One region of the Psychrobacillus sp. AK 1817 genome, then DNA from elsewhere that is predicted to be linked to it. Evidence: a T-box and tRNA genes for the amino acid it is inferred to sense, from the RefSeq annotation. Region 1 holds a T-box; the other holds one or more tRNA genes.
The links. The T-box of region 1 lies ahead of tyrS (tyrosine--tRNA ligase). A T-box ahead of a tRNA ligase gene usually reads a tRNA of that ligase, here a tRNA-Tyr.

Region 1 (6,244 bases):
GGACGAACGATCCCCTTTGGAAAAATTTAAATGCTGTTAAAAGCGGAAATGTTCATGAAGTAAGTGATGCTATTTGGAATACAGCAGGTGGAGTTTTAGCAGCTAATATTATGTTAGATGAAATCGAAGAGATTTTTAATAAATAAAAGAATATAAATGTAAAAAACTAGACAATCTTGGTTGTCTAGTTTTTTTTACAAAGCTTTACCACTTTAGTAGCTATTCTTGTGTTAGTGTCCTAGTGTCCTAAATTTATTCTTTAAACATCCCTTCAATATTATTAAGCTCTATTCGATCTTCCTCCCTTCGATAATCGCTATAATCATTTTCCTCCGTTATCTTTATCAAACCTTTTTGAAAAAAAGATAATAAACGCATAGCTTCATTAATAACCTTGGGCTTAATACTATTAAGTAGTTCTCTTTTACGGTCAAATTCATTTTTATCCCATTCATCTTTATGTTCTACCTTGGGAATGGCATCAATTCCAGTAATATAGGTAAGACCTAAATATCGTAGAAATGTGTATCCACTACAATAATCCTCATATAATTGTTCTAAAATATCTACTAAGTCATTCTTTTCTTTTATTATGCTTTCCAAGAGTGACATGATTCGTTCCTGTTCAAATGCATAAAACGGAATTTTCGTCTCGATAAGATTCATTAATTCATTTTTTATGTATTTCTTTCTATAATTCAAATCAAGTAAATTAAAGTAAAAATTAGAGCCATAAATACTTTCTATTTCTTTTGTTTTATAAAGCCATTCTTCAAATTCAGATACAGTAATATATCCTTTATAGATCCTATAAAACTGCTTTTGTATATTAAATTCATTATTCATTCTTAAACTTAAACTCCTTAATTTGCTGTAACCTCTTTAGTTAAGTTATAAAAAAGAGCAATATATAATAGCTCACAATATAAAGTTGCCCTTTCTTTAATAAATGGACGATATATTTCTACAGTGTTTTTCCAGCTCACTCAACGTGTATAGTGTAGTAATTGGGAATTCACTTGAAGTTTCTTTTGAATACGTTAAATGAATTACCGCATACTTATTTAGCTCATCTATCCAAAATATCACATCATCATTATCGGTTCTTCGAGCTACTGCTACAGCAAATTTTCCATAGAGTTGGTGGCTTGGCGAAAGTTCTTTTGTTAACTCCTTATTTAAATTTTCCGACATACTTTTTGGCATTAACCACCATGGGTCATCTATAAAACCTTTTAATAATTCATGCATATAAGTCAGTCACATCTTTCTGTAGCGTACTTATGTAACAAAAGATCATTTATTTTGTTCACAACGATTCAACCAATCGGTTAAATAAGCATTAAATAGAACAGGCCTTTCAATTTGTAAATTATGACCAGCCCCACTTAAAATTGCAAAGGATGCGCTAGGAAAATTTTCTTTTAAGTCTAGTGCATCCTGATAACCTACCACGTCATCCTGCCTTCCAAGTAAAAACACAGCAGGATTATTAAATTGTGGCTCTTCAAACCAATTACTAAAGGCATAGTTACCGGCGATTTTCTGTAAAAACGCTACATCCCCTCGCTTCATTCCTGCAACAACCTCTTCAGTCCATCGATTAAATGTTAGTTCGTTTAATACTACACAGTTATTCTCGAACTCTTTTTGTATATTACTAGACAATTTTTTAAAGAAACATTCGTCTCTTTCTGCTATATTTTTAACAGGAAGTGTCCTTTGATCATGGTTTGTATTAATAACAGGACAAATAAAGAAAGCACCTAGAATAGGAAACCTATTTTTGGCAATAACTCCACGAGCTAAATAGCCACCGTATGACTCCCCTGCAATTAAAAATGGCTCATTTTGCATTTCCTTCTCTATAAAACCAATAACTACTTCCATTAAATCATCTGTATTATTTAGATGAGCAAATTGTTTTGATTTTCCCATCCCTGGTAAATCTATGTATATTCTTTTATAAGATCTTCTAGTTTTTTGAAAAAACGGCTCCATGCAACCCTTCATCAGCTCCATATCTGGTGAAAATCCATGAAGCATTAAAATAGGAGTGCCTTCTCCGTATATTTCATAGTAAACTTCTACATCATTTACAGTTGTATACATTTAATTGTCCTCCTCTTTTACTGACAAGCACCAAGTGGATTACCATCCGGATCAAAAAACGTAAAGTATTTCTTTTCCTCATCACCTCCAAGGGGTTTTACTGCAATTCCTTTGTTTTTTAGCTCATCGTAAAGTTTCTCAATATTTTTTGGTATAAAGTTAACATATTTCCCCACTCCAAAATTATTGGAAGGAAATTTCATAGGCGTATAATTTTCTACTTTAACTAAACAAACGACAGTCGGTGAATTATTCGATATTTTCATGACAGCTGCTTCTTCTTCAATATAATTTAACTTAAATCCTAGAACGGTTTCATACCATTGTGCTGAAACAGCTGGATTCTTCACAGGAATAAAAATTCCCTCTACTCCATTTAATAACGATGTTCCCAATATGTGTCCTCCTACCTTTATATATTATGTATTTACTATTCGATGTCTTTCCAGATTTTCCTTTAATAATTAATAATTTCCCATTAACAAACTAAATTACTATTTTCATCTATTTCCCCAAAGATTATTTTCAAAAAGAAAACCTTGAAGCTAAATCAGCTTCAAGGTTTTTAGTTCTTTTCCATATTCTCGATTAAGTCCAATAATCTTTGTCTTTTATCATCGGCTTCCTCATGAATAATTTTAAAATCATATCCTGTCTTATCTTCGTTAATAGAAATCTCTAAAAGATCTCCTTCTTTTGCGTCGATTGTAAACTTCTCTTTTAAAATAACTAGCTTATCAGCTTTATCATTTTTCCCAAAAAGAATAACAAAAAAATCATCGAAATGATTTAGTATATATTTTTTCGCTTCCATGTTTACTAACCCCCTTTTTTAAAAGCTAATATATTCAAAAATAATAAGAATTTATTTTAATTATTTTAGGTGAAGTGTTCCTAAATCTTATTCTATACTATATAGTTACTTATTTTCACCTATTTTGTCCACTATTTATATAAACTTTTTAAAACGTTCAAAATTTAACCTTTTTAATGAAAAGCATGAAACTTTTTCTATATAACATAAATATTTGGCATGTTTTTAAAAAAGTTGAATAAAAATCGTATAAAAGGCTACTTTTTAACAAAAAAAATTGCTTCCCATTAGTATGAGAAGCAACTTAAATATTATACAAATTTAATCATTTTATAGTTTTTCTTACCTCTTCTAATAATCATAAATTCATCTTCTAATCTGTCCACTTGCCCTACAACATATCCAACTTCTGTAATTTTTTCACCATTTATAGAAATAGCACCATTAGTTACATCTTCACGTGCTTGTCTTTTAGAGGGAGATACAGTTGCTTCTACAATGAAATCAACTATATTTTTTTCATCCTTTGTCATTTCTACCGATGGAACATCCTTAAAAGCATCCTTCATTTCGTCCGCTGTAAGCGCCTTTAGGTTTCCACTAAACAATGCTTGAGAAATTCTCACCGCTTGATCCAACGCCTCTTGACCATGTATCAAGCGAGTCATTTCTTCTGCTAAAGTCATTTGAGCTTTACGTAAATGTGGCTCATTTTGTACAGTTACTTCTAATCCTTCGATTTCCTCTCTCTCAAGGAAAGTAAAAATTTTCAAGTATTTAATAACATCTGAATCGGCTGTATTTATCCAAAATTGGTAGAACTCATATGGAGATGTTTTTTGTGCATCTAACCATACTGAACCTGAAGCTGATTTACCAAATTTAGTACCATCTGCTTTAGTCACTAAAGGAATCGTAATACCAAATGCCTTTGTTTCTTCCTCATGTGTTTTACGAATTATTTCTAAACCAGTCGTAATATTGCCCCATTGATCTGATCCACCGACTTGAACTCGGCAGCCATAATGATTGAATAAGTGATTAAAATCGATTCCTTGAATTAATGTATAGGCAAACTCTGTAAAGGAAAGTCCTGAGTCTAAGCGTGAAGCAATAGAATCCTTCCCTAGCATATAATTGATATTAATAAGCTTTCCATAATCTCTTAAAAATTCGATAACAGACATAGGCCCAATCCATTCGCGATTGTTTACCATCTGTGCTCCATTTTCAGATTGGAAATCAAAAATACGTTCCATTTGCTTTTTAATCCCTTGAACATTTAAATCAATTTGTTCGGTAGTTTGTAGTTGTCTTTCTTCTGAACGACCAGACGGGTCACCAATCATTCCAGTAGCTCCGCCGACTAAAAGAATTGGACGATGACCATGCATTTGAAATCTGCGAAGTGTTAATAACGGAACAATGTGACCAATATGCATACTGTCTGCAGTTGGGTCAACTCCACAATATAAGGATACTTTTTCAGTGGATAGAAGCTCATCCATTCCTTCTGCATCAGTTTGCTGATACAAAAGTCCTCTCCATTGCAGGTCTTCAATTAATGAGTTTGTCATTTTTGTCTCCTCCTTATTATTGGAAAAGGCAGTACTGATTTAATTGCCAAAAAACAAAAAGTCCCTGCATGATAAAAATCATGCAGGGACGCTTATTAGTTAGCGCGGTACCACCCAGCTTGAAGGAACAATCCTTCCGCTTTTTCACATGTAACGTTGTGACGACGTATAACTCCAAGCCTGTAATTCGCATCTTAACCACCGACTAACTTTCACCAACCGTTAGCTCTCTAAACAGTATGTATAAGCACTACTTCGGACTTTTCTTCGTTAAATGTTATACCTATTTTACCTAATTTGAATCGTATGTCAATAACTATCGTCTATAATATAGGACTATGATATAATATTGTTGATTTGGAGGTCGAGAAATTAATGAATAAATGGATGGAGAAATTCCACTTATATAAAGAGAAAGTAGATGCCTGGCAATCAACCAAATGGGCAAGAAGATTGCGTATATCTTCAAGTGTAGTGTGGAACTTATGCTTAATATTTTTAGTAGTTGGTCTAACACTTGGAATATTTGCCGCTTCTGTTGGTGCAGGTTATTTTACTTCTTTAATAAAGGATGAACCTTTACGAGAAAAAGAAAAAATGCGAGCTGCTGTGTTTAATTATGAAGAAACCTCAGAAATATACTTCGCTGGAGATGTCTACTTAGGGAAACTTAGAACAGATTTAGAAAGAACTGAAACAAAATTATCGAATGTCTCCCCATATGTCATTGATGCTGTCCTAGCTACAGAGGATGAATATTTTAAAGTTCATAATGGAATAGTTCCTAAAGCAATCATCCGTGGTCTATTACAAGACATGACAAACTCAGATACGCAAACAGGTGGTTCAACACTTACTCAACAGCTGATTAAAAATCAAATTTTAACAAACGAAGTTTCTTATGAAAGAAAAGCAAAAGAAATTCTCTTAGCCATGCGATTAGAGGAATTTATGTCTAAGGATGAAATATTAGAAGCCTATCTAAATATCATCCCTTATGGAAGAAACGCTAACGGTCGTAATATTGCTGGTATTGAAACTGCCGCACAGGGAATTTTTAATGTGAAGGCGAAAGACCTTACACTTCCTCAAGCTGCATACATTGCTGGGATTCCCCAAGCCCCATTCAAATATACGCCTTTTAGTAATGGTGGTGTTTTAAAAGAAGGAGAATCGTTACAGCATGGAATTGACCGTATGAAGGTTGTTTTATATCGTATGAAAGAAACAGGTTACATAACTGAAGCTGAATATGAAGCTTCTGTTAACTATGATATTACAAAAGATTTTAGAAGTAAGGAAGCTCTTCCAGAAGAAAAATATCCTTGGCTAACCTTTGAGATTGAAAAGAGAGTACGAGATATTTTAAGCGTTCAGCTAGCTGAAAAGGATGGAGTCGATTTAGAGGCCTTGGAAAACGGTGATCCTCTAATCGAGAAGTACAATATTATGGCTCAACGTGCTGCAAGCACTGGTGGATATCGTATTCATACTACTATCAACAAAGATATGTATGAGAAAATGCTTCAAGTAAGGGACGAATTTGAATCCTATGGTCATACTTATACTAATATTAGTGTGAAGGACCCTACTACTGGAGAAACAATTACAAAAGATTTTCCTGTCCAAGTCGGCAGTATGCTGATTGAAAACGGAACCGGTAGGATTCTTTCCTTCCTAGGTGGACGTGATTATAATGTAGAGCAATATAATCATGCTACTCAGGCTGTGCGCTCAATGG
Region 2 (6,244 bases), 460 kb from region 1:
TAGGCCATTCGTTCATTGATTGCGATTGCCAACTGCACATTTTCTTTTCCACGTTCCCAGAATGTGTAACCCTTCAACAAGTCATTTAAATCGATTAAACCCATTTCCTTCTTTTCCTTGACTGATGATTGTCCACTATCACCAAGGACAATCCAGGTTACCTCTTGAATGGCCTCTTCCCAAGATCCAAAACTACCGAACATTTCCTGGATCGCTTGATCAGCCTTTTCAATCGCTGTACTATCAGTAGGACCGTTTTTGTGTATGGAAGCATCAGCATCCGGAAGATAAGCGAGCGTAAACGGAGGAAGCTTCTTTTGTTCAATTAAGTACGTCATCTCATTTACGGTAAAATCATTATTAACACCCATTCGTTTCCAGCTGTATTTATATTTGTCGTTCTCTGGATTATATTGAGATAAGGCACCGAGCGACAAAATCATTGGACCATTCACCTCTAGTTCTTTTGGCAATAAATCTGCAAAAGAAAGAAGCTTAGGGACATTTAATTTTTGGGGAATGCTTCCCCTATATAAGAGACCATTGATGGAAGCAGATTGCATTTTGGCGTTCGCAAGTTCTTCGTGAATCGTAAAAACATCTTTACTTAGATGCGATTCATTCAGGTGAATAACACTATCCGCTGCCACATGCTTTATCCCGTTATCCCACATTTCCCTTATACCACTCCCATAGCTAATCATACGATTCTCATCCTTTTTAAACCATATCAATCCTGGTAGTTTATGTCGGTCTGCATATGTTCCCGTCAACAAGGTGCTATCAATCGTAACTGACATAGTTGGATAAGAGCTAATAAACTCTGGATAAAAATCACCGTTCTTTGTTAAAAATGAGAAAGCAGGTGCCTTCCCCTCTTTCAGTGCCTCTTGTAGCGGCTCAGTCATTAATGAATCGACAACAATAAGAATCACCGGCTTTTTGGAGGCTGCTATCTTTACTTCATTAAGCTTTTTTGTCGGAGACATAGAAATACTCAATACAAGGCCTCCGCATATAACAAGCAATAAAGCTAATATGATGAGTATTGTTTTCTTCACTTTAGTCACCTATCTTCCATTCGTAGCTTTAGTATGGTGATTTACAAATGAATACATGCTTGTTTATTGTTAAAAACTCATGTTTAGTCAGAAAGTATGTAAGAATATTCATCGACATCCATTTATATATATCAAACATAAAAAGAAAACACCTTCACCGGTTGATTTATCTTTATAAGAATCAAAATTGTTCATCTGCTTCAACTATCTTTTTCTCCATCACCGCCATTGCTTTGCTCACCTTCTTTTTCGTTTTTTGTGCTTTCCCCAGGGCTATCTTCCTTTTCACCCAAAGCTCTGATAAAAAATGCGGTTGGCAACAAAAGACCGATGGCTGCTTGTATAAGTGCAAAGAATCGCGCCTTTCCGACAGGTACCAAGTCCCCATAACCTACTGATAATATGGTGACTCCACTGAAATAGAGATAATCCAAAAAATTCTCTCCTCCATCTTTCCCCTCTTCAGTGCTAACTCTTACTACATCCCCTTCCATGGACAATAAATAATAAAGAACAGCAAATCCAAAGGTAATGCCAAGCATAGTAAAAAATAGTTTTTGGAATAAAGTTGACTGAAAATAACTTTTCTTATACTTACGACCTGAAAAGAAATAGTATAAGTTTGTTACCATAAATAAAATCGTCAATCCCATTAGTATCGTGGAAAACATGCATCTATCCCTCTCCTATCGTCTCTCTAGTTCATTCAGTTTTAGTTGTATGAATTCCTCGATAATGAATATAATTAATGTCGATATGACTATCTTGTCAATCGAATATAAAATATATACAAATTAATTAATATAGGAAACGGAATAGAGATATATTCTCAATTCATGGATTAAGACATTTGCATGCTAGTGTACATATGTATAATAAAGTATTAATTTAGTAAGTAAGTGATCGTATAGGACATAAAGACATTGAAATGACTCTCAAGGGATTATTCTAATGAAATAAAAGAACTGAGGATAGAAGATGAGAAAGCTTATGACGTCTGTGTAAAACATAAGTAAAAAAATTAAAATCAATGGAAACTATTAAAAAATAATCATGAATGAGAATATAAAAAAAGCTTACAAAAGCTGCGGTAACAGCATTCATAAGCTTTAGTCAAAATATCAAATTGTAAGTGATATTTCATAATAGATACCGGTGGTCGGGGTCGAACCGACACATCCGAAGATACGGGATTTTGAGTCCCGCGCGTCTGCCAATTCCGCCACACCGGCATAATGAAGGCAGTAAATACTTTTTAAAAATTGGAGGCGGCAACCGGATTTGAACCGGTGATAAAGGTGTTGCAGACCTGTGCCTTACCACTTGGCTATGCCGCCTTAATTTGGAGCGGAAGACGAGGTTCGAACTCGCGACCCCCACCTTGGCAAGGTGGTGTTCTACCACTGAACTACTTCCGCAAAAAACTGGGGTACCTGGATTCGAACCAGGGCATGACGGAATCAAAATCCGTTGCCTTACCGCTTGGCTATACCCCAATGGGGCGACCGATGGGAATTGAACCCACGAATGCCGGAATCACAATCCGGTGCGTTAACCACTTCGCCACGACCGCCACAGAATAAAAAAAAGAGCTAACTAAAAGGAATATGGGGCGACTGATGGGAATTGAACCCACGAATGCCGGAATCACAATCCGGTGCGTTAACCACTTCGCCACAACCGCCATTATTCAAAGTTAACTTATTATTTGGCAGGGGCAGTAGGAATCGAACCCACATCAAAGGTTTTGGAGACCTCTATTCTACCGTTAAACTATGCCCCTATTAAAAACTGGTGGAGGGGGACGGATTCGAACCGCCGAACCCTAAGGAGCGGATTTACAGTCCGCCGCGTTTAGCCACTTCGCTACCCCTCCACTGGTGAGTGGTGCCGGAAAGAGGACTTGAACCCCCAACCTACTGATTACAAGTCAGTTGCTCTACCAATTGAGCTATTCCGGCATAATGGTGGCTCAGGACGGAATCGAACCGCCGACACAAGGATTTTCAGTCCTTTGCTCTACCGACTGAGCTACTGAGCCTCTTCGATTTACGCTAAGCTGCGCTACTCTTTGTCAGCTTCACTCACTCATTCAGTCACGTACTTTAGTACGCTCCTTCTTTCGTTCGATTGCTTCCTCGATTTGCTTGCTTATCCTAAATCTCTATGTTGTTGAATAATAAATGGCGGTCCCGACCGGGATCGAACCGGCGATCTCCTGCGTGACAGGCAGGCATGTTAACCGCTACACCACGGGACCATTTGGTTGCGGGGACAGGATTTGAACCTGTGACCTTCGGGTTATGAGCCCGACGAGCTACCGAACTGCTCCACCCCGCGACAATAAGAAAGTGTTGAAATTTAAATCAACTACGCAATTAGTGAATTTTACGTCTTCCACGCTACGCTTGCGTCGACGTTAATCGCTTTCTTCGTGAAACGATTTGCTCCACCCCGCGACAATAATAAGTGTTGAAAATTTATAATGGTGGAGGATGACGGGCTCGAACCGCCGACCCTCTGCTTGTAAGGCAGATGCTCTCCCAGCTGAGCTAATCCTCCATAGTGCTGGTTTTAATTTAAATGGTGACCCCTACGGGATTCGAACCCGTGTTACCGCCGTGAAAGGGCGGTGTCTTAACCGCTTGACCAAGGGGCCATTATATTATGTAAAGAAGAAATCTATCTGGCGGAGAGCAAGGGATTTGAACCCTTGAGACAGTGTTACCCGTCTACACGATTTCCAATCGTGCTCCTTCGGCCACTCGGACAGCTCTCCTAGAAATGGCTCCGAAGGTAGGACTCGAACCTACGACCGATCGGTTAACAGCCGATTGCTCTACCACTGAGCTACTTCGGAATAATATCGCCTAGCGACGTCCTACTCTTGCAGGGGGAGACCCCCAACTACCATCGGCGCTGAAGAGCTTAACTTCCGTGTTCGGTATGGGAACGGGTGTGACCTCTTCGCCATCATCACTAGACTTGAATAATTACTGAAAGACATTTTCTATTATAACAAGTCTGTAGATTATTACAAGTGTTATTTTAATAAAAATTTATTCTTTCAAAACTGAATAAACTGACATCTTAGAAACAAACAATTTGGTTAAGTCCTCGATCGATTAGTATTCGTCAGCTGCACGTGTCGCCACGCTTCCACCCCGAACCTATCTACCTCATCGTCTTTGAGGGATCTTACTTACTTGCGTAATGGGAAATCTCATCTTGAGGGGGGCTTCGTGCTTAGATGCTTTCAGCACTTATCCCGTCCACACATAGCTACCCAGCGATGCCCTTGGCAGAACAACTGGTACACCAGCGGTGTGTCCATCCCGGTCCTCTCGTACTAAGGACAGCTCCTCTCAAATTTCCTACGCCCACGACGGATAGGGACCGAACTGTCTCACGACGTTCTGAACCCAGCTCGCGTACCGCTTTAATGGGCGAACAGCCCAACCCTTGGGACCGACTACAGCCCCAGGATGCGATGAGCCGACATCGAGGTGCCAAACCTCCCCGTCGATGTGGACTCTTGGGGGAGATAAGCCTGTTATCCCCGGGGTAGCTTTTATCCGTTGAGCGATGGCCCTTCCATGCGGAACCACCGGATCACTAAGCCCGTCTTTCGACCCTGCTCGACTTGTAGGTCTCGCAGTCAAGCTCCCTTCTGCCTTTACACTCTTCGAATGATTTCCAACCATTCTGAGGGAACCTTTGGGCGCCTCCGTTACACTTTAGGAGGCGACCGCCCCAGTCAAACTGCCCGCCTGACACTGTCTCCTACCCGGGTTACGGGTATGGGTTAGAATTTCAATACAACCAGGGTAGTATCCCACCGACGCCTCCTCCGAAGCTGGCGCTCCGGGCTCTAAGGCTCCTACCTATCCTGTACAAGTTGCACCAAAATTCAATATCAAGCTACAGTAAAGCTCCACGGGGTCTTTCCGTCCTGTCGCGGGTAACCTGCATCTTCACAGGTACTATAATTTCACCGAGTCTCTCGTTGAGACAGTGCCCAGATCGTTACGCCTTTCGTGCGGGTCGGAACTTACCCGACAAGGAATTTCGCTACCTTAGGACCGTTATAGTTACGGCCGCCGTTTACTGGGGCTTCAATTCGCACCTTCGCTTGCGCTAAGCACTCCTCTTAACCTTCCAGCACCGGGCAGGCGTCAGCCCCTATACTTCACCTTACGGTTTTGCAGAGACCTGTGTTTTTGCTAAACAGTCGCCTGGGCCTATTCACTGCGGCTCTTCTAGGCTATACACCCAAAAGAGCACCCCTTCTCCCGAAGTTACGGGGTCATTTTGCCGAGTTCCTTAACGAGAGTTCTCTCGCTCACCTTAGGATTCTCTCCTCGACTACCTGTGTCGGTTTGCGGTACGGGCACCTCCCACCTCGTTAGAGGCTTTTCTTGGCAGTGTGAAATCAGGAACTTCGGACTAAGTCCTCGCCATCACAGCTCAATGTTACAGAGTGCGGATTTGCCTACACTCACACCTCACTGCTTGGACGTGCATAACCAACAGCACGCTTACCCTATCCTACTGCGTCCCCCCATCACTCAAACGGTGGGGTGGTGGTACAGGAATATCAACCTGTTGTCCATCGTCTACGCCTATCGGCCTCGACTTAGGTCCCGACTAACCCTGAGCGGACGAGCCTTCCTCAGGAAACCTTAGTCATACGGTGGATGGGATTCTCACCCATCTTTCGCTACTCATACCGGCATTCTCACTTCTAAGCGCTCCACCAGTCCTTCCGGTCTGACTTCAACGCCCTTAGAACGCTCTCCTACCACTGATACCAAAGGTATCAATCCACAGCTTCGGTGATTTGTTTAGCCCCGATACATTTTCGGCGCAGCGTCACTCGACCAGTGAGCTATTACGCACTCTTTAAATGATGGCTGCTTCTAAGCCAACATCCTGGTTGTCTAAGCAACGCCACATCCTTTTCCACTTAACAAATACTTTGGGACCTTAGCTGGTGGTCTGGGCTGTTTCCCTCTTGACTACGGATCTTATCACTCGCAGTCTGACTCCCAAACATAAATCATTGGCATTCGGAGTTTGTCTGAATTCGGTAACCCGGGATGGGCCCCTAGTCCAAACAGTGCTCTACCTCCAAGATTCTAACGTTTGAGGCTAGCCCTAAAGCTATTTCGGAGAGAACCAGC

Region 2: it has a tRNA-Tyr gene. The T-box ahead of tyrS (tyrosine--tRNA ligase) is inferred to sense a tRNA for this amino acid. The anticodon was not compared.

What each region holds. Positions count from the first base shown of each region.
Region 1 is NZ_CP031739.1:3,897,598-3,903,841, reverse strand. It holds gene D0S48_RS19560 (ABC transporter substrate-binding protein) at 1-146, shown strand, start outside; gene D0S48_RS19555 (hypothetical protein) at 253-846, opposite strand; gene D0S48_RS19550 (hypothetical protein) at 943-1,251, opposite strand; gene D0S48_RS19545 (alpha/beta fold hydrolase) at 1,297-2,112, opposite strand; gene D0S48_RS19540 (VOC family protein) at 2,130-2,507, opposite strand; gene D0S48_RS19535 (DUF3006 family protein) at 2,678-2,926, opposite strand; gene tyrS (tyrosine--tRNA ligase) at 3,238-4,503, opposite strand; T-box leader at 4,585-4,780, opposite strand; gene D0S48_RS19525 (transglycosylase domain-containing protein) at 4,879-6,244, shown strand, end outside.
Region 2 is NZ_CP031739.1:3,437,774-3,444,017, reverse strand. It holds gene D0S48_RS17225 (alkaline phosphatase family protein) at 1-1,001, opposite strand, end outside; gene D0S48_RS17220 (potassium channel family protein) at 1,262-1,732, opposite strand; tRNA gene D0S48_RS17215 (tRNA-Leu) at 2,212-2,293, opposite strand; tRNA gene D0S48_RS17210 (tRNA-Cys) at 2,325-2,398, opposite strand; tRNA gene D0S48_RS17205 (tRNA-Gly) at 2,405-2,479, opposite strand; tRNA gene D0S48_RS17200 (tRNA-Gln) at 2,486-2,557, opposite strand; tRNA gene D0S48_RS17195 (tRNA-His) at 2,559-2,634, opposite strand; tRNA gene D0S48_RS17190 (tRNA-His) at 2,670-2,745, opposite strand; tRNA gene D0S48_RS17185 (tRNA-Trp) at 2,771-2,844, opposite strand; tRNA gene D0S48_RS17180 (tRNA-Tyr) at 2,854-2,937, opposite strand; tRNA gene D0S48_RS17175 (tRNA-Thr) at 2,947-3,022, opposite strand; tRNA gene D0S48_RS17170 (tRNA-Phe) at 3,027-3,102, opposite strand; tRNA gene D0S48_RS17165 (tRNA-Asp) at 3,246-3,321, opposite strand; tRNA gene D0S48_RS17160 (tRNA-Met) at 3,325-3,401, opposite strand; tRNA gene D0S48_RS17155 (tRNA-Val) at 3,548-3,623, opposite strand; tRNA gene D0S48_RS17150 (tRNA-Glu) at 3,646-3,720, opposite strand; tRNA gene D0S48_RS17145 (tRNA-Ser) at 3,749-3,840, opposite strand; tRNA gene D0S48_RS17140 (tRNA-Asn) at 3,847-3,921, opposite strand; rRNA gene rrf (5S ribosomal RNA) at 3,930-4,045, opposite strand; rRNA gene D0S48_RS17130 (23S ribosomal RNA) at 4,167-6,244, opposite strand, start outside.